Regions from separate parts of the Enterobacter mori genome, predicted to be linked through region 2. Evidence: predicted binding sites of a transcription regulator. Region 2 holds the regulator's gene; each other region holds the start of a gene.
What was found. The regulator CRP, encoded in region 2, controls carbon source genes, mostly activating them, when cyclic AMP is high. The targets are predictions, from matches to a motif close to ATGTGANNNNNNTCACAT.

Region 1: cdd (cytidine deaminase) is a predicted target of CRP. The motif match lies at 2,042-2,059, and genes of this name have one in related genera.
Region 3: rhaS (HTH-type transcriptional activator RhaS) is a predicted target of CRP. The motif match lies at 1,097-1,114, and genes of this name have one in related genera.

What each region holds. Positions count from the first base shown of each region.
Region 1 is NZ_CP104285.1:3,134,405-3,137,683, reverse strand. It holds gene N2K86_RS14805 (glutamine synthetase family protein) at 1-132, opposite strand, end outside; gene sanA (outer membrane permeability protein SanA) at 253-972, opposite strand; gene cdd (cytidine deaminase) at 1,099-1,983, opposite strand; gene N2K86_RS14790 (CidB/LrgB family autolysis modulator) at 2,113-2,808, opposite strand; gene N2K86_RS14785 (CidA/LrgA family protein) at 2,805-3,200, opposite strand.
Region 2 is NZ_CP104285.1:4,345,486-4,348,764, reverse strand. It holds gene N2K86_RS20645 (YccS/YhfK family putative transporter) at 1-1,564, opposite strand, end outside; gene crp (cAMP-activated global transcriptional regulator CRP) at 1,622-2,254, opposite strand; gene N2K86_RS20635 (OsmC family protein) at 2,566-2,970, shown strand; gene N2K86_RS20630 (phosphoribulokinase) at 3,057-3,279, opposite strand, start outside.
Region 3 is NZ_CP104285.1:4,661,018-4,664,296, reverse strand. It holds gene rhaB (rhamnulokinase) at 1-941, opposite strand, end outside; gene rhaS (HTH-type transcriptional activator RhaS) at 1,243-2,079, shown strand; gene rhaR (HTH-type transcriptional activator RhaR) at 2,153-3,001, shown strand; gene rhaT (L-rhamnose/proton symporter RhaT) at 3,002-3,279, opposite strand, start outside.

The DNA.
Region 1 (3,279 bases), 1.2 Mb from region 2:
TTCCACCGACAGGCTTTGCTTCAGAGTGGCAAGCTTCTCTTCAAGATAGAGGCCGGAATTTAGCGCGGTCGGCAGCGATAAGCCCGGGAAATTAAAGTACGGGCGGAGACTTTTCAGGAAAAACGCGTTCATTATCGAGTTCATAGTCAGTCTTCAATGAAGCCGTAGCGGCAATGAACTCAGGGTAAAAGGTCAGGTGTAAAGAGGTGATAAAAAGCGTGGCATCCGGCGTAAAGAAACGATAAACGGAGGCTATTTTTTCTCTTTTTTCTGCAGATCGAGCAGTTGTTCTGGCGTCACCGCCGGATAAGCCTGCGCATCTTCCGGCACCTCATGCATTGCCGGGATCGGCACCAGCGGGCCTAAAAAGCGCGGTTCACGTTTGAAGATGTAGAGATCGGCTAATGCGCCAAAGCGGGCACCGAACTCGCGCACGCGCACGCTCAGCATGTCTTTTGGCGACGGGACGGCGTAGCACTGAGCCTGGATACCCATATGCAGCGCAATAAACAGCGCGCGCTCGCAGTGGAAGCGCTGGGTAATGATGATGAAATCGTTAGTGTCGAACACCTTGCGGGTGCGCACGATGGAGTCCAGGGTGCGGAACCCGGCGTAGTCGAGCACGATATCGGCAGGATCGACGCCTGCGGCAATCAGGTCCTTACGCATCGTCACCGGTTCGTTGTAGCTCTGCAGGGCGTTATCGCCACTCAGCAGCAGATAATTCACCTTGCCGCTGTTGTAAGCGTTCAGCGCGCCCTGAATGCGGTAGCGGTAATACTGGTTGATCACGCCGGTGCGGTAATACTTGGCGGTGCCGAGCACCACGCCTACCTGACGATAGGGCAGGTCCTGCAGATCGTCAAAAATGTAGGGAGCGGTTTTCCAGCTCATCCAGCGGTCGAGACCGAGCACGATCAACAGCAGTATGCCGACCAGGACAGACAGGCTGTAAAAAACGCGCTTTAACATGGAGATGGCTCGTTCGTGGATGAAAGTTCACTCAGGCTACTTTACCCGCCTGTTTAGCGCAAGAAACGGTGAATCAACTGAGGGCTTTTTCAGCAAACGGGCGGGCATTTCTGCCCGCCGGAAGGTTCAGGCAAGCAGCACGCGGTCGATTGTGGTGCAGCCCAACGCTTTCAGCGTCGCGGCGGTGGCGTCCCACTGGATCAGCGGCGCATCGGCTTTTTCTGCGAGAATGGCGCGCTGAATGTCAGGATAGTCATAGCCGTTCAGGCTCAGCAGGTTAAGAGCGCCCTGCAGCGGAGGCAGCGTCGGGTTGAACGCGGCGTTTTCCGCATAGCTGCCGGTAAAGATACGCCCATCGCGGCACTGTAGCGCCACGCCGCTTGGCGATTGACTGTACGGCGTATGGCTCTTGTTCGCCGCACGAATGGCCGCTTCGCTCAGGTCATCGCCGGACAGGGCGAAACCGTGATCCTGCTCGTCCATCAGCAGCGTTTTAATTTCGAGATCTTTAGGACCGAAAGCGTCCGGGAGGTAATCCCCCAGCGTGTGCGGCGCGCGGCCTGGCAGGTTGATGCGCAGCTGCAGCCCGCTGTTCAGCTCGTTCATAAACTGACGGCAGTGACCGCAAGGGGTGTAGTTAACGGTGATGGCACTCAATGCTTTTTCACCGCGCAGCCAGGCGTGGCTGATGGCGCTTTGCTCGGCGTGAACGGTTTGCTGCATGGTCGCACCGAGGAACTCCATGTTTCCACCGAAGTACCAGGTTCCGCTTACGCCGCGTGCAATGGCACCGACGTTGAAGTGGGAAAGGTCGGCACGCGCGCAGGCGGCAGCCAGGGGCAGCAGTGCGAAAGCCAGCGCGTCTTCATCCAGTCCCGTTGCCTGTTTCAGCGTCGTGACCTGCTCCGCCGTCAGCAGGGCGGGGAAATGGGTATCCGCCAGAACCGGCGCCAGGGCAGATTGCAAATTCTCTGCAAGCTGGGCGAAAGCAGCTTGAAAACGTGGGTGCATGGCGTTTGCCTCATAAAGGTTAATGGATCGGTAGTGTACGGAGCCGTCGGGGCTTTATATGTGATCCACTTCTCATTATGTATGCAACTTATGAAAACAAAATGAAAATTGCGCGACGCATCGCAAATTTTAGCCCATCACCGCCAGAATAATCGGGAAGACAAAGGGGGCAATCAGGGAGGTGATAATCCCGCAGATGACCAGCGCCAGCGAGCTAAACGCGCCTTCCTGATAGTCCACTTCGGCGCAGCGCGCGGTGCCCAGCGCGTGTGACGCGGTCCCCATCGCCAGACCGCGTGCAGCTTTGGTGCGGATCTTCATCAGATTCAGCAGGGTATGGCCAAACACCGCGCCCAGGATCCCGACGAAAATCACGCACATGGCACTGATGGCCGGAATGCCACCGATGCTGCCGCCTACGGCCATCGCAATAGGTGTGGTGACGGATTTTGGCAGAATAGAGGCGGCAATCTGCGGCGAGGCTCCCATTAATAGGGCCACCGAGGTGCCGGTGATCATCGCCACCAGGCTACCGATAAAGCAGATGGTGATGATGGACTTCCAGCGGGCGCGGATCTGGTGCAGCTGTTCATATAAAGGAAACGCCAGCGCGACAACGGCGGGCTGCAGCAGATCGTTTAAAACTTTACTCCCTGCGAAGTAGCGTTCGTAGGGAATACCGGTAAGCAGCAGGAAGGGAATAATCACCACCATCGCCACCAGCAGCGGGTTGAGCAACGGCATTTTGAAGCGTACGGCAAGTTTACGTGCAGCGAAGAACACCGCCAGAGTTAACGGCAGCGACCACCAGATATTGGCCATCATTTTTTTGTTTTCTCCCCGACCACTTTACGTTCGCCATGCACGATGTGCGAACTCCAGCTTACCACCAGGAACACCACCAGCGTACTGACCGCACAGGAGACGACAATCGGGCCGAACTGCGCTTTGAGCACGTCGTAATATTGCATGACGCCTACGCCGATGGGCACGAAAAGCAGCGCCATGTAGCGGATAAGGACGAAGCAGCCTGGATTGACCCACTTCGCGGGCAGCACCTGTAAAGCCAGCAGCACAAACAGGATCAGCATGCCGATAATGCTGCCGGGAATGACGATCGGCAGCAGCGAGGCGATGAAAATCCCGGCGTACAGGCAGGCGTAAATCAGGATGAATGCGCGCAGATACTGCCAGATTGTATTCAGTGATTTGCTCATGGTGAAAGTCCTTGATGAAACGCATTCATCATACAATTAAACCCGGAAATGTGCCACGGATCACATCATGAATTTTGAG
Region 2 (3,279 bases):
CCAGCGCGTCATGGGCGTTCTGCCTGAGCAACCCGCTCTGCCACTGCGGCCACAGCCAGACCATGCCGCCGAAGGCAATCAGGCAGCCAATCAGCGTATCGACCAGACGAGCCACGATAAATTGTTCGCCGTTGAGCGTGAGCAGCTGCAGTGTGTACACCGCCGTGACCGTAAAGCCCACCATCGCCCAGCCGTAATTTTTACGGATGATCAGATAGCTCACCATGGTGATCGCCAGCATCCCGACCAGCGTATAGCCTTCCGGCACGTGGAAGTGAAGCGTCACGCCCGCAATAATCAGCCCGGCTAGCGTTCCGCCAGCCCGGTGGAAGATACGTACTCGCGTGGCCCCGTAGCCGTTCTGTGTGACAAACAGCACGGTCATTAAAATCCAGTAGGGTTTCGGCAGGTGCAGCGCCATGCCCATCAGGCTGGCAATGCTCAGCATCACGCTTATCCGCGCCGCGTTGCGCAGGGCGGAGGATTTCAGTGACAGATAGCTTTTGAGCGCGGGCAGCAGCGGCAGACGTTTCTGCTTATCCGCCATAAGGTCACGCGGATAAAGCGGACGCTGAGTACGCAACACGCGGGCGATGCGGCTGAAGTGCCAGGCGGCAAACTGGCCGACCGGGTTATCCGCGTGCTGACGGGCAATTTTCTCCAGCGCGCCGAGTTGTTTGTCCATGTTAAATCGCGTGGGGTAGCGGTGATAGAGAATATCGTCAGCCAGTACCCTCAGCCGCGCTGCGACGGTCTGGGCGTTCCAGCGGATCACCGCTTCGGCATGGCTACGCTCCACCAGCTTTTGCACCTCCTGCGGGTGGTGAAGGCTGACGGAGATATGCTCCTGCAGGTCCAGCCCTACCTGGAAGGTGCGCAGCAGCCGTTTGTATTCGTGGTTCTTGTTGGCGGCAAGCATGTGCAGCTGCTGGTAGCACTGGCTTATCAGGTCGACAACCTTTTGCTGGCGCGTCAGCAGCGGCGGCAGAGATTTCTCCGGGTCGGTATGCTGGGTGAGCAGGGTGTATTTGGCTTCGCAGTAATCCGCAAGCTGCACATAGAGCAGGCTCAGGGATTCACGCAGCGGCTGTTCCCGCCACAGCCAAAACCAGAACCAGTTAAACACCCCGTACCAGAGCGTGCCAAGGGCGTAGATCAGCAGCGGCTCCCACACCGGCATATTCCCGGCGAGGCTCAGGGTGAAGATAGCCGCAATCAGCGAGGCGGGCAGCAGGCGCGCATGCAGCGAACTGATTTCCGCCGTCACGCCAAGCGTCATCGCCAGCACGGTCAGGATCAGCGGCAGCGGGATATCACGGGCAAGCAGGAGCTGTACGGCGAGACTACAGCCAGCAAACAGGCAGCCACCGATGATCAAACGTTTGAAAAAGCGCTTATGCGGCGTGTCCAGACCGGCAATGTTGCAGCAGGCGGGAACGAGGGAAAACAGCAGACCTTGCTGGAGGTGTCCGAGGATCAGCCCTATGGCCACAGGAAGGCACAACACCAGCGTTTGTCGCAGTGCGTAGTTAACTTCCGGGTGATAGATCAGCCTGCGCCACATGGGGAGTAGAGACAAAAACGGCGTGACACCTTGCGATGGCACGCCGTTTAAGCGGAATTAACGCGTTCCGTAAACCACGATGGTTTTACCGTGGGCGGAGATCAGGTTTTGATCTTCCAGCATTTTCAGGATACGGCCCACTGTTTCACGGGAGCAACCGACGATTTGACCAATTTCCTGGCGGGTAATTTTAATTTGCATGCCGTCAGGGTGGGTCATGGCGTCTGGCTGTTTCGCCAGGTTCAGCAGTGTCTGCGCGATACGACCGGTCACGTCCAGGAAGGCGAGGTTACCCACTTTCTCAGACGTCACCTGCAGACGGCGCGCCATCTGTGAAGAAAGACGCATCAGGATGTCAGGGTTAACCTGAATCAACTGACGGAATTTCTTGTAAGAAATTTCAGCCACTTCACATGCTGTCTTTGCACGAACCCAGGCGCTACGTTCCTGGCCCTCTTCAAACAGGCCCAGTTCACCGATGAAATCGCCCTGGTTCAGATAAGAAAGGATCATCTCTTTCCCTTCTTCATCTTTGATCAGCACTGCCACCGAGCCTTTAACGATGTAATACAACGTTTCCGCTTTTTCACCCTGGTGAATCAGCGTGCTCTTTGATGGGTACTTATGAATGTGGCAATGAGACAAGAACCATTCGAGAGTCGGGTCTGTTTGCGGTTTGCCAAGCACCATGCGCTGTTATCCTCTGTTATAAGCTGTCACCAGAGTCATAAGATGCATCCGGACTCTGGGGTTGCAATCGAATTCTTACCCATACCCTGGGAAGTCGGCTACCGTAACGTTTCGCAGCCAGTAAAGTTTGATGTCCTCTGCATACATGTGTAACGTCAATGTATTACTGTAGCATCCAGAGTGTTTTAGCATAGCTTTCGCCGCGTGTCTCCTGGTGTCTCGCTTCAGCATGATGCAGGTCGCCTTCCATTGCGAGAAATGTAACGCACGCGTAATCTGTCACCAAAAATGCAACGTTGGAGTTTAAGAATATGCAAGCGCGCGTGAAGTGGGTTGAAGGTTTAACGTTCCTGGGCGAGTCCGCGTCAGGACACCAGATTTTGATGGACGGTAACTCCGGCGATAAAGCCCCAAGCCCAATGGAAATGGTGCTGATGGCAGCGGGTGGATGCAGCGCAATTGACGTGGTGTCGATTCTGCAAAAAGGTCGTCATGATGTGACCGATTGCGAAGTGAAGCTTACTTCCGAACGTCGCGAAGAGGCGCCACGCCTGTTCACCCACATTAATCTGCACTTTATCGTGACCGGGAAAGAACTGAAAGATGCCGCAGTATCACGCGCCGTAGACCTTTCTGCGGAGAAGTACTGCTCAGTGGCGTTAATGCTGGAAAAAGCGGTAAAAATCACCCATTCGTATGAAGTGATCGAGGCATAATCTTTTGGCGGGTGGCGCTTCGCTGACCCGCCCTACAAAAGCACGAACGTAGGCCCGGTAAGCGCAGCGCCACCGGGCAAAACAACTCACGCAATCTGCTTCCCTTCCATCAGTCGCTGGACCAGCGGCGTCATAATTAACTCCATCGCCAGCCCCATTTTTCCGCCCGGCACCACCAACGTATTCATGTGCGAAATAAACGAGCCCTGCAGCATCGCCAGCAGCCAGGGGTAATCAATGCCTTCGAGATTGCGGAAATGGATGACGACGAAGCTCTCATCCAGCGACGGGATTGTTTTGGCCGCAAAC
Region 3 (3,279 bases), 320 kb from region 2:
TCGGTGATGTTCTGCTCTTTCAGCACCCGCTGGAGCAGCCACAGGCCCATGATGTTTTTCAGCACGCGGTAACGCCCTTCCGCGCCACCTTCGTTAGTGATGTTTGCCGCCATCGCGGCATCGCTGGTGTACGGCGTTTTGCTCTCAAAGCCCATTAGCGACCAGGTGCCGGAAGAAAGATACGCCGCGTCTTCGCTGGCGAGCGGTGAGGCGATGACCGCGCTGGCGGTATCGTGGCTGGCGACGGCGACGACAGGGATCTCGTTCCCCTGCGGGCAAATCCACTGACCGATCACATTGCCGGGATGCGTTGGCGTGCCGAACCAGGACGGCGACGCGCCCGTCCATGCCAGCAGGTTTTCGTCCCAGTTATCGGTGTTGATGTTCACCAGTTGGGTGGTGGTGGCGTTGGTGTACTCCCAGTTCATATTGCCGGTCAGGCGGTAGCTCAGGTAGTCCGGGATCAGCAGCGCGTGGGCCACGTTCGCGACCAGCTCCGGCTGCTGCTCAACCAGGGCGCGCAGCTGGTACAGCGTGTTAAATGGCAGAAACTGAATGCCGCTGCGCCCGTAGATGTTGTCCTTACCAAGCTGGGCGATGGCATGCGCCATCAGGCCGTCGGTGCGGCTGTCGCGGTAGGAGACGGGCAGGCCGACGCGCTCACCGTTACCGTCCAGCAGCACATAATCCACGCCCCAGGTATCAATGCCGATGCTGTCGATACGAATGCCGTCGTTGCAGACGTTGTTCAGCCCGATGCGGATCTCCGCTTCCAGGGCATCGATATCCCAGGTCTCAAAACCGTCCTGCTTTTGCAGGCAGTTGGCGAAGCGGTGCATTTCGCGAAGCGAAAGTGTGCGCTGGTCGCAGTCCCAGGTGGCGAGCATTACGCGGCCGCTGGATGCGCCTAAATCGACTGCCACACAATGGCGAAAAGTCATGGTCAGGTCCTTTCTTAAGTCATTAGCGGTGAGTGTAAGAAAGGGAAGAAAAAGCCACCTTCTCGCCACTGACAGGCCAAATCCGGCGCTGGCAAGAAAGCAAAGGTGAACGTGAGGGAGTTCACAGTTTCCAGTAATGGCGGGGTTTTCAGGCAGTGTGACGCTTACCGCATTTCCCGATCTTTCCGCCGGTTTCTTGAAAAACGGACAGCTTTTGCGACGTTTGCTGCCGAAAATTTAAGGTGAGCATGAAAGGCCTTAATTACTATTTTGAGAACATTTCTCATTGGTGGGGGCCGTTATGACCGTACTACACAGCGTGGATTTTTTTCCTTCGGGAGGGTCGCCCGTCGCGATTGAGCCGCGGCTCCCTCAGGCTGCGTTCCCTGAACATCATCATGATTTTCATGAGATTGTGATTGTTGAACACGGGACGGGCATTCACGTGTTTAACGGCCAGCCGTACACCATCAGCGGCGGCACCGTGTGCTTTGTGCGCGACCACGACAGGCACCTGTATGAACATACCGACAACCTGTGTCTGACCAACGTGCTCTATCGTTCCCCGGACGCGTTCCAGTTTCTTTCTGGTTTAAACCAGCTGCTGCCGCAGGAAAAGGACGGGCACTATCCGTCGCACTGGCGCGTGAACCAGTCCACCTTACAGCAGGTGCGGCAGCTGGTGAGCCAGATGGAGCAGAGCGAGGATGGGCAGGAGACGCACGCCATTGCCACGCGCGAGCTGCTGTTCATGCAGCTGCTGGTGCTACTGCGCCGCAGTAGCCTGGTGGAGGGGCTGGAAAACAACGACGCCCGGCTGAACCATCTAATGGCCTGGCTGGAAGACCATTTCGCCGAAGATGTTTGCTGGGAAACGCTGGCGGATGATTTTTCGCTGTCGCTGCGCACCCTGCATCGCCAGCTGAAGCAGCACACCGGGCTGACGCCGCAGCGCTATCTTAATCGCCTGCGGTTAATCAAAGCGCGTCATCTTTTACGTCATACGGACGAAAGCGTCACGGATATCGCCTATCGCTGCGGTTTCGGCGACAGTAACCACTTTTCGACGCTTTTCCGTCGGGAGTTTAGCTGGTCGCCGCGCGATATTCGTCAGGGAAAAGACGCGTTGCTTCAGTAACGCGAGGGCAGTCACCGTTTTATTGCCGCAATAAAGCTAATAATGTCTGGTTTTTCGGCACAGAGGTCGTGGTGTGGCTGCTCAGTTAATCCTTCGCAAAGATGATTTTTTTGCCTCCGCGAGTCAGGCCGTCGCGGTGGCGGACCGCTACCCGCAAAACGTCTTTGCCGAGCATACCCACGAGTTTTGCGAGCTGGTGCTGGTGTGGCGCGGCAACGGCCTTCATGTTCTCAACGACCGGCCCTACCGCATCACCCGCGGGGATCTGTTCTATATCCGCGCCGAAGATAAACACTCCTACGCCTCGGTTAACGACCTGGTGCTGCAAAACGTTATTTACTGCCCGGACAGGCTCAGGCTTAACGTGGACTGGGCCGCGAATATTCCGGGTTTTCTTGATGATAAAGGTTCCCCGCACTGGCGGTTAAGCAGCAGCGGCATGACCCAGGTTCGGCAGGTCATTTCTCAGCTTGAGCAGGAGAGCCAGAAGAGCGACCCGGTCGCCAACCAGATGGCGGAGCTGCTTTTCGCCCAGCTGGTGATGACGCTGAAGCGCCACCGCTACGCCACCGATAACCCCTCTGCCACGACGCAGGAAGCGCTGCTGGATAAGCTCATCACCACGCTTGCGGGCAGCCTGAACAGAAGCTTCGTGCTGGAAAAATTCTGCGAGCAGGAGCAGTGCAGCGAGCGCGCGCTGCGCCAGCAGTTCCGCACCCAGACGGGGATGACGGTGAACCACTACCTGCGCCAGCTGCGCATCTGCCACGCCCAGTATCTGCTGCAGCATACGGAGTTGATGGTGAGTGAAGTGGCGATGCGCTGCGGATTTGAGGACAGTAACTACTTTTCGGTGGTGTTTAACCGCGAGGTGGGGATGACGCCGGTTCAATGGCGTCATCGCAGTCGAAAGGCGGCGTAATCAGTTCGCCATGCCGAGGCCAACGATATTGGCGGCAATGATAATCACCACGCAGCCCAGGCTCAGGACGCCCACCGGACGACGCCCGGCGTTGTTCCACTCCTTCAGCACCAGCCCAACCAGCCCGCCGCACAGCACGTAGAAGCTCATGTGCAGCATCCAGCTCATGTAGTCGTACTGCGCCGGAATGCTGGCGTGGCCCCAGGCATAGAAGAAGAACTGCAGGTACCACATCAGGCCACCGAGGGCGGAGAGCAGGACGTTAGTGATGATCAGCT